DNA from 2 places in the Propioniciclava sp. LT294 genome. Region 1 is predicted to be linked to the other one. Evidence: predicted binding sites of a transcription regulator. Region 1 holds the regulator's gene; the other holds the start of a gene.
The links. The regulator HrcA, encoded in region 1, represses chaperone genes, less so after heat shock. The targets are predictions, from matches to a motif close to TTGGCACTCGNNNNNNNCGAGTGCCAA.
Positions count from the first base shown of each region.

Region 1 (7,517 bases):
ACCGCGCCCGTTCGGGAGGGTCGCGCCGGTGGAGAAGCCGAAGGTCACTTGGCCTTGCTGACGCGCTGCTGGAAGGCCTGGAGCTGCGCGAGCGCGACGACACCGGCGGTGGAGGTGCGCAGGACGCCGTCGCTGACGAGCAACGGGCGGGCGCCGGCCGCGACGAAGTCCCTCACCTCCTCGTCGGTGAGGCCCCCTTCGGGGCCGATGATGATGAGCACGTCGCCCTCGGTCGGCAGGTCGAAATGGCGCAGCGTCAACTCGGAACCCTCGTGGAGCACGAACGCGATCGACATCTCGGGGATGAGTTCGAGCAGCTCCGAGGTGCGCATGGCCGCCGTGACGATCGGGACGCGCAGGCGACGGCTCTGCTTGGTGGCCTCGCGCGCGGTTGCGCGCCAGCGGCCGAGTTGGCGCTCCTGCCGGTCGTGCGTCCAGCGGACGACCGAACGGCTCGACTGCCACGGGATGATCCGGTCGACCCCGATCTCGGTGAGGACCTCGACGGCCAGCTCCGAGCGATCGCCCTTCGCGAGCGCCTGCACGGCGTGGTAGCGGATCGACGGGATGCCCGCGGTGAGCACCTCGGCCACCTCCAGGCTCACCGATGCCTTGTCGACCGCCACGACGGGGCCCCGGACGCCGGTGCCGGCGCCGTCGGCCACCGTGATGGTCTCCCCCACCCGGATCCGGCGCACGGTGGCCGCATGGCGACCCTCCTCGCCGGACAGGGTGACGGTGTCCCCGACCTGCGGGGAATGCAGGTCGGTCAGGAACAGGGCTTCGGTCATGACTCCTCGCCTGGGTCGTCGCGTCGGGTGTGGGTCACTCGGTGAAGGCGTCCTTCAGTTTGCTGAAGAACCCCCGGTGCGACTGACCGCGCGACACCGTGGCCTCCGGACGGGTCTCCCCACGCGCCTCCGCCAACTTGCGGAGGAGTTCGCGCTGCGAGTCGTCCAGGGACTGTGGTGTCTGCACCAACAGGGTAACGCCGAGGTCGCCCCGTCCGGTGCCACGGAGGCGCGGCACGCCGCGCCCCGCGATGACCAGGCGTGTCCCCGACTGCGTGCCGGCGGGCACGTCGAGCTTCACCCGGCTCTCTTCGGGCAGGTTGCCCTCGAGGTCGGCCTCCAGCGTCTCGATCCACACCTCGGTCCCCAGCGCGGCAGCGGTCATGGGCAGCCTGGCCACCATCTCGAGGTTGTCGCCGTCCCGCTTGAACACGTCGTGCGGGGAGACCGACAGTTCGACGTACAGGTCGCCGGAGGGGCCCCCGCCCGGACCGACCTCGCCCTGGGAGTCGAGGTGGACCCGGTTGCCGGTGCTCACACCGGCGGGGATCTTGACGTTGATCGTGCGGGTCGAGCGGACGCGCCCCTCACCTGAGCACTCACCACAGGGGTGCTCGATGACCGTCCCGTAGCCACGACAGGTGGGGCACGGCTGGACGGTGCGAATGTCGCCCAGGAACGAGCGCTGAACCGTCTGGACGTCGCCCGCCCCATGGCACGTGGTGCAGGTCACCGGTTCGGTGCCGTCCGCGGCTCCCCTGCCCGAGCAGGTGGGGCAGATGACGGCGGTGTCCACGCGGATGGGCTTGGTGACGCCGAAGGCCGCCTCCGACAGGGTGAGGTTGAGCCGGACGAGCGCGTCCTGCCCCTTGCGGACCCGGCTGCGCGGCCCCCGGGAACCCTGGGCGCCGAACATCGCGTCGAACAGGCCGCCGACGTCGAAGCCCTGCGCGCCGCCGGGGAAGCCGCCGAAGCCGCCCGGCCCGAAACCGCCGGCCCCACCCCGCATGGGGTTGCCGCCGAGGTCGTACATCTGGCGCTTCTTGTCGTCGCTCAGGACGGCGTAGGCCTCGCCGATCTCCTTGAACTTGTCGGCCGAGGCGGGGTCGTCCGCCACGTCCGGGTGGTACTTCATCGCCAGCTTGCGGTACGCCTTCTTGATCTGGTCGCCCGTCGCGTCCCGGGGAACACCCAAGACCTCGTAGTAGTCGCTCAACTCATTCCTTCTGTGCGGTCAGCCTTCAGCGAGGAATCGACCCACGTAGCGTGCGACAGCGCGCACGGATGCGATGGCCGAGGGGTAGTCCATGCGCGTGGGACCCAGGATGCCGAGGGTGGCCCATGCGCGTTCGTCCGAACCGTAGCCCGATGCCACGACGGACGTCGACTGCAGCGGTTCGTATGCGTTCTCGTGCCCGATCCGGACGGTGACGTCCGCCGTCGAGGTGGCCTCGCCGAGCAGGTGCAGCAGCACCACCTGCTCCTCGAGCGCCTCGAGGACGGGCTTCACCGTCGTCTCGTACTGGTCGCCGAACCGGGTGAGGTTCGGCACGCCGGCGACGGCCACCCGCGCCCCGGGGTCGTCGGAGACGATGTCCAGCATCGCCGAGACCACGGTCGCGGCGAGGGCGGACGCCGAGGGCGGCAGGGGGTCGGCGAACGAGGCCAGTCGGTCGACCGCCTCACGGGCGCTCGCGCCGATGAGCAGGTCGGCCAGACGTTCGCGGACGAGGTTGAGGTCGACGTCGCCGTCGGCCTCCGGCGGCAGCGCGACCAGGCGCTGCTCGACCGTCCCGGTCGTCGAGACGCACATCACCAGGCCGCGATCGGGGCCCAGGCGCAGCACCTCCACGTGGCGGACCGCGAGCGAGGACAGCACCGGGTACTGGACGATCGCCACCTGGCGGGTGATCTGGGCGAGGAGTTGGACCGTGCGGCGGACGACGTCGTCCACGTCCAGCGCGCCTGCCATGAAGGCGGTGATGGCCCGCTTCTCCGCCATCGAGAGGGGCTTGACCGTGGAGAGTCGATCGACGAACAGGCGGTAGCCCTTGTCGGTGGGGATGCGGCCGGCGGAGGTGTGGGGCTGGGTGATGTAGCCCTCCTCCTCCAGCGCCGCCATGTCGTTGCGGACCGTCGCCGGCGAGACGTTGAGATTGTGCCGCTCGACCAGCGCGCGCGAGCCGACGGGTTCCTGGCTGGAGACGTAGTCCGTGACGATCGCACGCAGGATCGCGAGCTTGCGGTCGTCCAGCACTCCCATCACCTCCTTGGCACTCACCATGACGGAGTGCCAGTCTACGCCATGCCTCCCTGCGGGTCTGAACCGGGCGCGCCCCCGGGGCCCCGGTAGGGTGGCCGGGTGGAGTTCAGCCTGTCCGAGTTCAAGCCCGTCGCCGATCGCGTCTACGTGGCGGTCGCCGAGCCGGACTCGGTCAACATCGGCCTCGTGGTCGGAACCACCGGCGCCGTGGTCATCGACACCGGCAGCTCTCCCACCCAGGGACGCGCGATCCTCGCCGCGGCACGCGTCCTGGCGGGCGAAGTGCCCATCACCCATGTACTGGTCACCCACGCCCACCACGACCACCTCTTCGGGCTGGCGGGGTTCGAGGGCGTCGCGTCGATCGGCCACGAAGGGCTCCGCGCGCTGCTCGAGGAGCGCCGTCCGGACGCCGGGGAACTGGCCCGGTTCGGCATGACGGACGCCGATCTGGCCGCACCCTCGACCACGTTCAACATGGCCTCAGCGGTCAACCTCGGCGACTGCCACGTCGAGTTCGCCCACTTCGGACGCGGGCACACCGACCACGACGCCGTCGCCGTGGTCCCGGCGCGCAAGGTGGCGTTCCTCGGTGACCTGCTGGAGACCTCGGCAGAGCCGTGGGCGGGGCCCGACTCCCATCCCGGTGAGTGGGGTGCCAGCCTCGACTGGATCGCGGGCATGATGCCGCGGGACTGCACCATCATCCCCGGCCACGGGCCCGCGCTGAACATGGATTCGGCCGGCACGCAGCGCGGCGAGATGCAGTGGCTGCACGAGCGTGCCGAGGCGCTGTACGACGCCGGCAAGCCTGCCGAGGGTGCCTGGGCCGCGGACTGGCCGTGGCCGCAGGAACCCGCCGAGCGGTTCGTGGCGCAGGCGCTCGTGCGCATGCGCGAGGCGGGGCGTCCGCGCCGGCGTCCGACGCTTCCGCTGCTCAACGGCTGAATCAGGCGAGCGCCGTCCCCATCTGAGCGACGACGGCGTCCGACCGCCCCACCGACAGCATGCGCCCGCCGATGCCGGGCGCGTAGGGGCGACCGTCGACCCGCGCCGCCCCGCCCAGTTCACCGACCAGCAGCGTGCCCGCCAAGTGGTCCCACGGGTGGATCGACCGGTAGGCGAGCCCGTCCAGTTCACCGCGGGCGAGCGCCGGGTAGTCGATCGCGCAGGAGCCGCGGGTGGGGCGCAGACGCAGACCCTCGGCGCTCTCCCTGGCCAGGCGGGGCCAGACCGCGACCCGCCACGGGCTCGGCGTGGGTCCCAACGGGGTGAGGGGCGTGCCGTTGCACGCGGCACCGGCGCCGCGCTCGGCGACGTAGAGCGCGTCGTGGAGGGGCTGCCAGATCCAGCCGCGGATGGCGACCCCTTGGCGCACCTCGGCGACCATGACGCCGAAGTCGATGCTGCCGGAGGCGAAGTTGCGGGTGCCGTCCACGGGGTCGATGACCCAGGCGTGCTCGGCGGTCGAGAGGCCCTCGACGAGCCGGGGGTCGACGAAGCTGGCCTCCTCCCCCACCACCAGCACCCCGGGCATGGCCCGCCGGAAGGCCTCGGTGAGTTCCGCCTCGGCCTCCCGGTCGGCGACGGTCACCAGGTCGCCCGGACGCTTCTGCTCCACCTCGTGGCGCGCCAGTGCGCGGAACCTGGGCAGGACCACCCGCGCGCAGACGTCCTTGATGAGGTCGCTGACGTCCTCGGTCCGCATCAGGACTCCCTGTCCAGGTGGTCGTCGGTGACGAAGTCGATGAGCCTCTCGACCTCGGTGAGGAGCCTGGGGTCGAGGTCCTTCCACCCGGTGACCTGACCGAGGATCCGCTTCCAGCCCCGCGCGACGTCCGTCTGGTCGGCGTGCGGCCAATCCAGCGCCGCCAGGATCCCCTTCTTCCAGTCGGTGCCGCGCGGGATGTCCGGCCAGCGTGTCAGCCCGACACGGGCGGGCTTGATGGCGGCCCAGATGTCGATGTACTCGTGACCCGTCACGAGCACGTGCTCTCCGCTGACCTGCTCGACGATGCGCCACTCCTTGGTGCCGGGCACCAGGTGGTCGACCAGGACGCCCAGCCGTCGTCCCTCGACCGGCGCGAACTCGCGCACGATGGCGGGCAGGTCGTCGATGCCACCCAAGTACTCCACCACCACGCCGACGTGGCGCAGGTCGGCGCCCCAGACCTTCTCGACCAGTTCGGCGTCGTGGCGCCCCTCGACGTAGATGCGGCTGGGCAGCGCCACCTTCGCCTTTTCAGCGGGCCCGACGCGGGAGCCGGACGCCGTGTGCGTCCGGTTGTAGTGCTGGGCCCTGTCACGGGCGGACGCCGCGGGTCGCGTCGGTGGCACCAGATCGACGGGCGAGCCGTCGAGCCAGAAGTTGGGCCCGAACGGGAAGCTGCGGCGCTTGCCCCTGCGGTCCTCCAGGACGACGACGCCGTTCTCCCAGCCCACGACCGCGCCCACGAAGCCGGACGAGGGCTCCTCGAGCACCATGTCCCGCTCGACGGGGGTCTTCGTCGCGACCTTCCTGCCCTGCTGCTGCCAGCCCTTCGCGAGTACATCGCCGCTGTACCGATCCACCCCACGGACCCTACCCGCCCGCCGCGCTCCCCGCCGGTCCCCTTCTGCTCCGCCGGACGCGCCGCTAACCTGACCCCGAAAAGGCACGCGTGGCAAGGAGGCCCACATGTCGGAGCAACAGATCTACGAGCCCGATCCGGACGTGGTGGAGCACGCGCGCATCAAGGACTGGCGCCAGGCCGAGGCCCGGGCGCTGGCCGACCCGGAGGCCTACTGGGCGGCCGAGGCGTCCGAGTTGGAGTGCTCGCAGCCGTGGACCGAGGTGCTGGACGACTCCCACGCTCCGTTCCACCGGTGGTTCGTGGGCGGCCGCACCAACATCGTCACCAACTGTGTCGACCGGCACCAGGAGGGCCCCCGCAAGAACAAGCTCGCCCTGATCTGGGTGGGCGAGGACACCTCGGAGGTGCGCACCTTCTCGTACTACAGCCTGAACCGTGAGGTGAACCAGTTCGCCAACGTGCTCAAGGCGATGGGGGTCACCGAGGGCGACAAGGTGACCATCTACCTCCCGCGCATCCCCGAGGCCGTGTTCGCGATGCTCGCCTGCGCCAAGCTCGGTGCCGTGCACTCGGTGGTGTTCGCCGGTTTCGCGTCCGACGCGCTCGCCAGCCGCATCGACGACTCGGAGTCCAAGGTGGTCATCACGGCCGACGGGTCGCGGGTCAACGGCCGCATCCTCGACCTCAAGGAGATCGTCGACGAGGGCATCCGGTTCTCGCCGTCCGTCGAGAACGTGATCGTCGTGCGCAACACCCGCAATGAGATCGCCATGGATCCGCTGCGCGACCACTGGTACCACGACCTGTGTGCCCTGCCGATCGCCCGCGGTCATTGCGACACGGTGCAGGTCGAGTCCGAGCACCCCTTGTACATCCTCTACACCTCGGGGAGCACCGGGAAGCCGAAGGCCATCCTGCACACCCACGGCGGGTACATGGTGGGGATCCACACCACCCTCAAGAACACCTTCGACCTGCGCGACGAGGACCGCTGGTGGTGCACGGCCGACATCGGCTGGGTGACCGGCCACTCCTACATGGTCTACGGCCCCCTGCTCAACGGAGCGACGACCTTCATGTACGAGGGGAACCCGACCTACCCCTACCCCAACCGGTGGTGGCAGCTCATCGAGTACTACGGCCTCACCCACTTCTACACCGCCCCCACGGCGATCCGGTCCCTCATGCGGTTCGGGGACGCCTGGGTCAAGCGGCACGACCTGTCGTCGCTGCGGCTGCTGGGCTCCGTCGGGGAACCCATCAACCCCGAGGCCTGGCGCTGGCTCCACGACGTCGTCGGTGGCGGCCGGTGCCCGATCATGGACACCTGGTGGCAGACCGAGACGGGGATGTTCCAGATCACCTCCGTGCCCGCGATGCCCCTCAAGCCGGGCGCGGCCGGGCGACCGGTGTTCGGCCAGGAGGCCGAGGTGGTCGACGAGCACGGGGAGCCGGTGCCCGACGGCACCGAGGGACTGCTCGTGCTCAAGCACCCGGCACCGGCGATGTTCGCCACCCTCTACAAGGACGACCAGCGCTACGTCGACACCTACTGGTCGAAGTTCCCGGGGCGCTACCTGACCGGTGACGCGGCCAAGCGCGACCCCGACGGGTGGTTCTGGATCATCGGCCGCACCGACGACGTGATCAAGGTCTCGGGCCACCGCCTCGGCACGGCGGAGGTGGAGTCCGCCCTGGCCGGCCACCCCGCGGTCGTCGAGGCCGCCGCCATCGGCCTGCCGCACGAGGTGAAGGGCAACGCGATCCATGCGTTCGTCGTGCTCAACATGACCGCCGAACCTTGCAAGGAGGTGGAGGAGGAACTCCGCCAGTACGTGGCCCGGCACCTCACCCCCATCGCCAAGCCGGACCACATCGAGTTCGTGGACT
Region 1 covers NZ_JCAKNG010000001.1:75,444-82,960, forward strand. Annotated here, with positions in the region: gene tgt (tRNA guanosine(34) transglycosylase Tgt) at 1-48, opposite strand, end outside; gene AC5YDA_RS00385 (16S rRNA (uracil(1498)-N(3))-methyltransferase) at 45-791, opposite strand; gene dnaJ (molecular chaperone DnaJ) at 826-2,007, opposite strand; gene hrcA (heat-inducible transcriptional repressor HrcA) at 2,026-3,048, opposite strand; gene AC5YDA_RS00400 (MBL fold metallo-hydrolase) at 3,154-4,002, shown strand; gene AC5YDA_RS00405 (inositol monophosphatase family protein) at 4,004-4,762, opposite strand; gene AC5YDA_RS00410 (DUF3097 domain-containing protein) at 4,762-5,625, opposite strand; gene acs (acetate--CoA ligase) at 5,732-7,517, shown strand, end outside.

Region 2 (7,517 bases), on a different contig from region 1:
GGGCCGACCTGGTCGCCATGGGCGCCCTCTCGGTGGTGGCCGCCTACTCGTTGGTCATGTTGCCCCTGCGCCCGATCATCCTGGGCCTGGCCCCGCACCTGCTGGGTTCGCTGGGCTATCGCACGGGCCTCGTGCTGGTCGGCGCGCTCGCCGCGGTGGGGGATCACTGGTGGCCGGTCGTGCTGGTGCTGGGCTCGCTCATGGCGATCAAGTTCGACTGGGTCTACTGGTGGGCCGGCAGGCTCTGGGGCCGCAACATCATGGACGTGTGGGCCGCCAACAAGTCGGCGCGCACGCGGCGGCGCTGGGACCGGATCTGGAACGGCGCACGCCGCTACGAGACCCTCGCGATCTTCATCACGTTCCTGCCGATCCCGGTGCCCGCCGGCGTGATCTACGCCGCCCTCGGCGCCGCCGGGACGAAGCTGTGGAAGTTCCTCACGGTCGGCTTCCTGAGCGCCCTCCTGACGACGGCCGGGTACCTGGCGCTGGGCTACTGGATCGGGGAGCCCGCCGTCCAGGCCGTCGACGCGTACGGCCGTTACCTCTGGTACCTGTCCATCGCGATCCTCGTGGGCATGCTCGCCGTCGTCTGGTGGCGACGGCGCAGAGCGGGCGAGGCCCTCGACCCGCCCACCGCGTCCCAGCGGCGATGAAGGCCCACGACGCCGGGCCGGTCTGAAGGCCGGCTGGCCGGGGCGGGTCACGCCCGGCCGAGCACCGCCACCAGGAACGTGGACTCCTCGGTGAACAGGTGGAGGTCCCACGTCGAGAAGGCCTGTTTGAGCAGGAGGCCCGAGGAGGCGGCGTCCGTCACGAACTCGCCGAAGTCGTAGCCGCGTCCTGCACCGAAACCGACGACCGCGCGCCCGTCCGGCTTCAGCCAGGAGGCGAAGTTGCGCAGCACGTCCAGACGGGTCTCGGGGTGCAGGAATCCCATCACGTTGCCGGCGGAGAAGACCAGGTCGAACTCCTGGGGCCCGTCGTCGGGCAGCATGACCTCGGCGAGGTCACCCACGACGTAGCGGGGGCCGGGGAAGTCCTCCTCGGCGGCCGCGATGAGCACGGGATCGAGGTCGACCCCGACCACGGTGTGGCCGGCCGCGTGCAGGTAGCCGGCGTGGCGACCCGGACCACAACCCGCGTCCAGGATCGTGGCGCCCCGGGGTGCCATGGCGTCGATCAGGCGGGCCTCGCCGACGAGGTCGGCCCCCGTGGCCGCCATCTGCCGGAAGCGCTCGACGTACCACGTCGAGTGGTTGGGGTTGTTGGCCACGGCATCCGCCCACTTGCTGCGCCGGACGGCGCGCAGCATCGCGGCGGTGTCGTTGGTGGGCTGCACCTTCGTGGGATCCATGAGCCTCCGACAGGATTCGAACCCGCGACCCTCCGCTTACAAGGCGGACGCTCTACCAGCTGAGCTACGGAGGCCTGGCCCCCAAGGGCCGAGGACCATTGTGCCCGAAGTTGGTGGGGTGCGTGGTGGCCGCAGGGCCGCGGGGGACTAGGAGCGTCGTCCCTTGGAGCGCTCGGTCTCGGAGCGCGTCTTCTCGGCGCGACGGGCCTCGGCCTGGCGCTTGGCGAGTTCGCCCGGGGAGTTGCCCTGGTTCGTGCCCCACTGGGGTGTGCCGAAGATCTCCGGAGCGGGATTGCGTGCGGTGTCGAGGTCGAACGGGACCTGCGTGGCGCCTGCCGGGCTCTCGTCGTGGGTGCCCTTGCGCGGAACGATGTGCATGAGCGCAACGATAACCGCACCGACGGCGAGGCCGGCCAGGAAGGAGAAGAAGGTGTTGGTGAGCCAGCCCAGCAGCCCGCCGAGCGGTCCGCCGGCGGCGGACACGACCTCTTCGGCGTGGTGGACGAAGCCGTAGGGCGCGTGCCACCCGAGTTCGTCGACGCCCACGAGCAGGATGTGGCCACCGACCCAGAGCATGGCGATCGTGCCGACCACCGAGAGGACGCCCAGCACCCGGGGCATGCCCTTCACCAGCGCGTTGCCGAGGGCGGGCGCGCGGCCCGACTCCGCGAGGTGGAGGCCCATGTCGTCCATCTTGACGATGAGCGCCACCACGCCGTAGACGCCCAGGGTGAGGGCGACGGCCACGACCACGAGGATGACGGCCCGGGAGAGCAGGCCCTCGTCGGCCACCTCGTTGAGCGAGATGACCATGATCTCGCTGGACAGGATGAAGTCGGTCCGGATCGCTCCGGCCGTCATCGCCTTCTCCTGCTCCTGGCCGGAGGCCGCGACGGGGGCCTTGTTGTGGGGGTCGGCCTGCGAGTGGCCCGACAGCTTCTCCCAGATCTTCTCCGCGCCCTCGTACGACAGGTAGAGGCCGCCGAGCATCAACAGGGGGGTGAGGATCCAGGGGAGGAACTGGCTGAGCAGCAGGATCGCCGGGAGGATGAACACGAGCTTGTTGCGGAGCGACCCGATCGCGATGTTCTTGATCATGGGCAACTCGCGTGCCGGGGACATCCCGGTCACGTAGCGGGGCGTCACCGCGGCGTCGTCGACGACCACGCCCGCAGCCTTGGCGCTGGCGCGGCCCGCGGCCGCGGTCACGTCGTCCACCGATGCTGCGGCGAGCTTGGCCATCGCCGCGATGTCGTCCAGCAGTGCCGCGAGACCGCCACTCATGGGTTGACCCTTCTCCGGGTGAGGTGTGCGCCCCCAGAGTAGGTGCCGGACGCGGTGTGCGTCAGCCCAGGCCGGGGGCGGCGAGGAAGACCTGGCCCGAGCCCGTCGCGGTGATCGAGGGGCTGGTGGCGGGGATGAAGACGGAGCCGCCGCTGCCCAGGTGGAGGGTGTGCTCCGTGCTCGACAGGGTCACCTCGCCCCGGGTGACCAGCGCGATGCGTGCACCCTCGGGGGCCGGCACGGTCAGCGACGCCCCGGGGGTGACCTCGAGGCGCCACACGTCGAACTCGTGGCAGTGCGTCGGGTAGCTCCACACCCCGGGGTCGGTCTCGGTGCCGTCGACCACCTCGGGGTCGCCCCAGCCGAAGTCGACCACGCGCACGAGTTCGTCCACCGAGACGTGCTTGCTGGTGAGGCCTCCGCGCAGGACGTTGTCGCTGCTCGCCATGACCTCGATGCCGGTGCCGTGGAGGTGCGCGTGCATCGTGCCGGCCGGGGTGTACAGCCCCTGTCCCGGAGTCAGTTCCACCCGGTTCATGAGCAACGCCGCCAGGATGCCCGGGTCGCGCGGGAACGTGTCGTCGAGTTCGAGGGCGGTCCGGGCGAAAGCGCCGAGGTCGCCGTCCGCGTCGCGGTGGGCCATCGCGGCGGCGAGGACCTCGTCCACCGTGTCGCCCTGGCGTTCCTTCATCGACAGGACTTCGAGGAACAACTCCTGCAGGCCCGCCTCGCCGCCGCGGGCCCGGAGGGGGGCGATCAGGCGCTCGACGAGCGGGCCGGCCTCCAGCGCTTCGAACAGCGCGATCGTCCGGACGGGGTCGCGGAAGCCGCACAGGGCATGGAACTCGGTGAGCGCGACGAGGATCTCGGGCTTGGGCCACGTGTCCTTGTAGATGCGGTGCGGCGCGGTCCGCGGGATGCCCGCGGCATCCTCCGCGGCGAACCCGTCCTCCGCCTGCTTCCGTGACGGGTGTGCCTGCAGCGACAGGGGATGACGGGCGGAGAGCACCTTCAGCAGGAAGGGCAGCTGGGGGCCGAACGCGGCCACGCTCGGGCCGCCCAACATCTCGGGCCGTTGGGCGAGGGTGGTGTCAAGGGTGGCGTCGGCCAGTTCGGACGGTGCGAGGGGGTGGGCTCCGAGCCACAACTCGGCCAGCGGCCGCCCGTCGGGTTCCGTCCCGAGCAACTCGTGGATGGTGTCGAACGTCCCCCACGGGTAGTGGACCAACGTGCCCCGCAGGTGCTCCATGCCGTGCGCACCCTCCTCATTGATCGTGGCCCACGGTGGACGGGGCGTCCTGTCCATTCTTCTCCGGGACCCCCGCAAGGGCAAGCAGCGAGGCCCGGTTGCCCCCCGCCCGGGTGAATGACACCGGTGTGATTCGTGGCTTACCATGAGGGCATGTCCGACGCACTGGCCCACGCCGCAACCGGTCTCCCCGAGTCCGGCCTCACGGAGTTCGAGGCCGACCTGCTCGACTTCGAGGCGGTCTCCTGGCGGGCCGCCGAGGGCAAGGACGCCGCGATCCTGCAGAGGTTCGACCTCTCCGTGCCGCGGTACTACCAGGAGATCAACGCCTTGATCGACCGTCCCGAGGCGCTGGCCCACGCACCCCTGCTCGTCAAGCGGCTGCGACGCCTCCGTGACCGTCGCCAGCAGGACCGCTCGGCGCGCCACCTGCCGTTCTCCTCGACCGTCTGAGCGGACGCCGGGGCCACAGTGCCGCCAGCCCCGGACGGCCGCGGAACATCCACACCGGCCCGAAGGGGGTGCCCGTCTCCGCGTGGGCGTAGCCGCCGCTGTGCAGGCCCGCATGGCGCTCCAACGGGTTCTCCCAGGCGGGGTTGCCCGTCCGGGCCAGGGACCACGCCGACCCCAGCAGGTAGGCGGGCAGGAACCAGACCCCGGCCACGGCGTACTGGAGGGCATGGCGGCGCTCATGGTCGAGGACCCCGGGGGTCTGCTCCTCCAGGCGTGCCATCGTGCTGGTCGTGACCACGACGTCCCCGATCGTGAACGCGCCCGCGGGGGGAAACCGGAGCCGGTAGCCCTCGGCCAGGAGCAGGCCGGACGCGGCGCGACTGACGCGTGCGCCGCCCAACCCGGCGACGAGGAGCCCCACGGGCGTGGTGAGGTTGAGCCAGTTGGCCGCGTGGCGGAGGCGGTCGCGGGGGCGCATGTCCGAAGCCTAGGGTGCCCGTCCCACGAGCCGGGGGAGCCGGAGGGGAGATAGCACTCGCTTGTCTCGAGTGCTAATCGGCTGGTAAACATGGTGTTGGCACTCTCGGTGAGGGAGTGCCACCAGCACCGGCCGTGTGAGACCTGCCGATCAGGTCGTCCGTCGCGGGCACCGTCCGGAGCACGTCAAGACATTCGAAAGGGCTGCCGCAGTGGCAAAGCTTATTGAATTCAACGTCGAGGCCCGCCGCGGGCTCGAGCGGGGCATGAACACCCTCGCCGACGCGGTGAAGGTGACGCTCGGTCCCAAGGGCCGCAATGTCGTCCTCGAGAAGAAGTGGGGCGCCCCCACGATCACCAACGACGGCGTCTCCATCGCCAAGGAGATCGAGCTCGAGGATCCGTTCGAGAAGATCGGTGCGGAGCTCGTCAAGGAGGTCGCCAAGAAGACCGACGACGTCGCGGGCGACGGAACCACCACCGCCACGGTCATCGCCCAGGCGATGGTCCGCGAGGGCCTCCGCAACGTGACCGCCGGCGCCAACCCGATGGGCCTGAAGAAGGGCATCGAGAAGGCCGTCGCCGCCATCGCCGAGGAGCTGGCCGCCCAGGCCAAGTCCGTCGACACCAAGGAGCAGATCGCCGCCACGGCGTCCATCTCCGCCGCTGACCCGACCGTGGGCGAGATCATCGCCGAGGCCATGGACAAGGTCGGCAAGGAGGGTGTCATCACCGTCGAGGAGTCCAACACCTTCGGGCTCGACCTCGAGCTCACCGAGGGCATGCGCTTCGACAAGGGCTACATCTCCCCGTACTTCGTGACCGACGCCGAGCGCATGGAGGCCGTCCTGGACGACCCCTACATCCTCGTCGCCAACAGCAAGGTCTCCAACCTGAAGGACCTCCTGCCCGTGCTGGAGAAGGTCATGCAGGCCGGCCGTCCGCTGCTCGTCATCGCCGAGGACGTCGACGGTGAGGCCCTCGCCGGCCTGATCGTCAACAAGATCCGTGGCACCTTCAAGTCCGTGGGCGTCAAGGCCCCGGGCTTCGGCGACCGCCGCAAGGCCATGCTGGGTGACATCGCGATCCTGACCGGTGGCCAGGTCATCTCCGAGGAGGTCGGCCTCAAGCTGGACGCCGTGACCGTCGAGCTGCTCGGCCGCGCGCGCCAGGTCATCGTCACCAAGGACGAGACCACCATCGTCGATGGTGCCGGTGACTCCGCGCAGATCGAGGGTCGCGTGGCCCAGATCCGCCGCGAGATCGAGAACAGCGACTCCGACTACGACCGCGAGAAGCTCCAGGAGCGCCTCGCCAAGCTGGCCGGCGGCGTGGCCGTCATCAAGGTCGGCGCGGCCACCGAGGTCGAGCTGAAGGAGCGCAAGCACCGCATCGAGGACGCCGTGCGCAACGCCAAGGCGGCCGTCGAGGAGGGCATCGTCGCCGGCGGCGGCGTCGCGCTGCTCCAGGCCGCTGCCGCGGTCAAGGACAAGGTCGCGGACTCCCTCGAGGGCGACGAGCTGGTCGGCGCCAACATCGTCTTCACCGCGGCCTCGGCCCCGCTGAAGCAGATCGCCGAGAACGCGGGCTTCGAGGGTGGCGTCATCGCGGAGAAGGTCGCCGGTCTCGAGCCGGGCAAGGGCCTCAACGCGGCCACCGGCGAGTACGTCGACATGCTGGCGGCGGGCATCCCCGACCCGGCCAAGGTGACCCGCTCCGCGCTGCAGAACGCGGCGTCCATCGCGGCGCTGTTCCTCACCACCGAGGCCGTCATCGCCGACAAGCCGGAGAAGGCTCCGGCCATGCCGGCCGGCGACGGTGGCATGGGTGGCATGGACTTCTGAGTCCGGTCGTTCCGAAACACCACGGGCGCTCCTGCATCGCAGGGGCGCCCGTGCTCGTCCGGGGTGAGGGTGAGCCCCCGGTCAGTCCACCTGACCCAGCCGCGGGCAGGGCGGCAGCGGGACCTCGTGGAGCCAGGCCGCGAACAGGGCCGCCCGGTCGCTCCCGGTGGCCCGGGTCACGTGCTCGATGAAGCCCTGCGTGGTGACGACGCCACCCGTGGCGACCCAGTCGCGGCAGAGGCCGAAGAAGGCCTCGTCACCGACCGCCGCTCGCAGGGCGTGCAGCGTCAGGGCGCCCCGCTTGTAGACCCAGTCGTCGAACATGTCGTCCATCCCGGGATCCGACAGCGGGGTGGACTGGCCCTCGGCGGGCAGAGCCCTCCAGTGCAGGACGGCGCGCTCGTCGGCGGTCCCGAGACCGCGTTGCTCCGACCACAACCACTCCGTGTAGCAGGCGAACCCCTCGTGCAGCCAGATGTCCTTCAGGAGCCCTGCGGTGACCGTGTTGCCGAACCACTGGTGGGCCAGTTCGTGCATGACCAGGCGCTCGTTGTCCCAGTCGTCGACGAGGTGGTTGATGCCGAAGCTCGCCATCGCCTGCGCCTCGAGCGGGATCTCGAGCGGCTCGTCCACCACGACGGCCCGATAGGAGTGGAAGGGGTAGGGGCCGAACCAGCCCTCCAGGGCGTCCAGCATCGCGGGCAGGCGTAGCAGCGGTGACGAGGCCGGGACCGGGCGCGTCCGGGGACGGACCAGCGTCACGCGCCCGTGGGAACCGGGCAGCGGCTGGTCGACGAGGCGTCCGATCGCGACGCTCACGAGGTAGGGGGCGGTCGGGGCATCCTCGACGAAG
Region 2 covers NZ_JCAKNG010000007.1:30,113-37,629, reverse strand. Annotated here, with positions in the region: gene AC5YDA_RS10450 (DedA family protein) at 1-656, shown strand, start outside; gene AC5YDA_RS10445 (class I SAM-dependent methyltransferase) at 704-1,357, opposite strand; tRNA gene AC5YDA_RS10440 (tRNA-Thr) at 1,359-1,431, opposite strand; gene AC5YDA_RS10435 (DUF808 domain-containing protein) at 1,505-2,641, opposite strand; gene manA (mannose-6-phosphate isomerase, class I) at 2,703-3,947, opposite strand; gene AC5YDA_RS10425 (DUF3263 domain-containing protein) at 4,044-4,343, shown strand; gene AC5YDA_RS10420 (hypothetical protein) at 4,264-4,821, opposite strand; gene groL (chaperonin GroEL) at 5,033-6,664, shown strand; gene AC5YDA_RS10410 (M1 family metallopeptidase) at 6,746-7,517, opposite strand, start outside.
Region 2: the regulator HrcA is predicted to act here: its motif matches at 4,872-4,898, upstream of groL (chaperonin GroEL).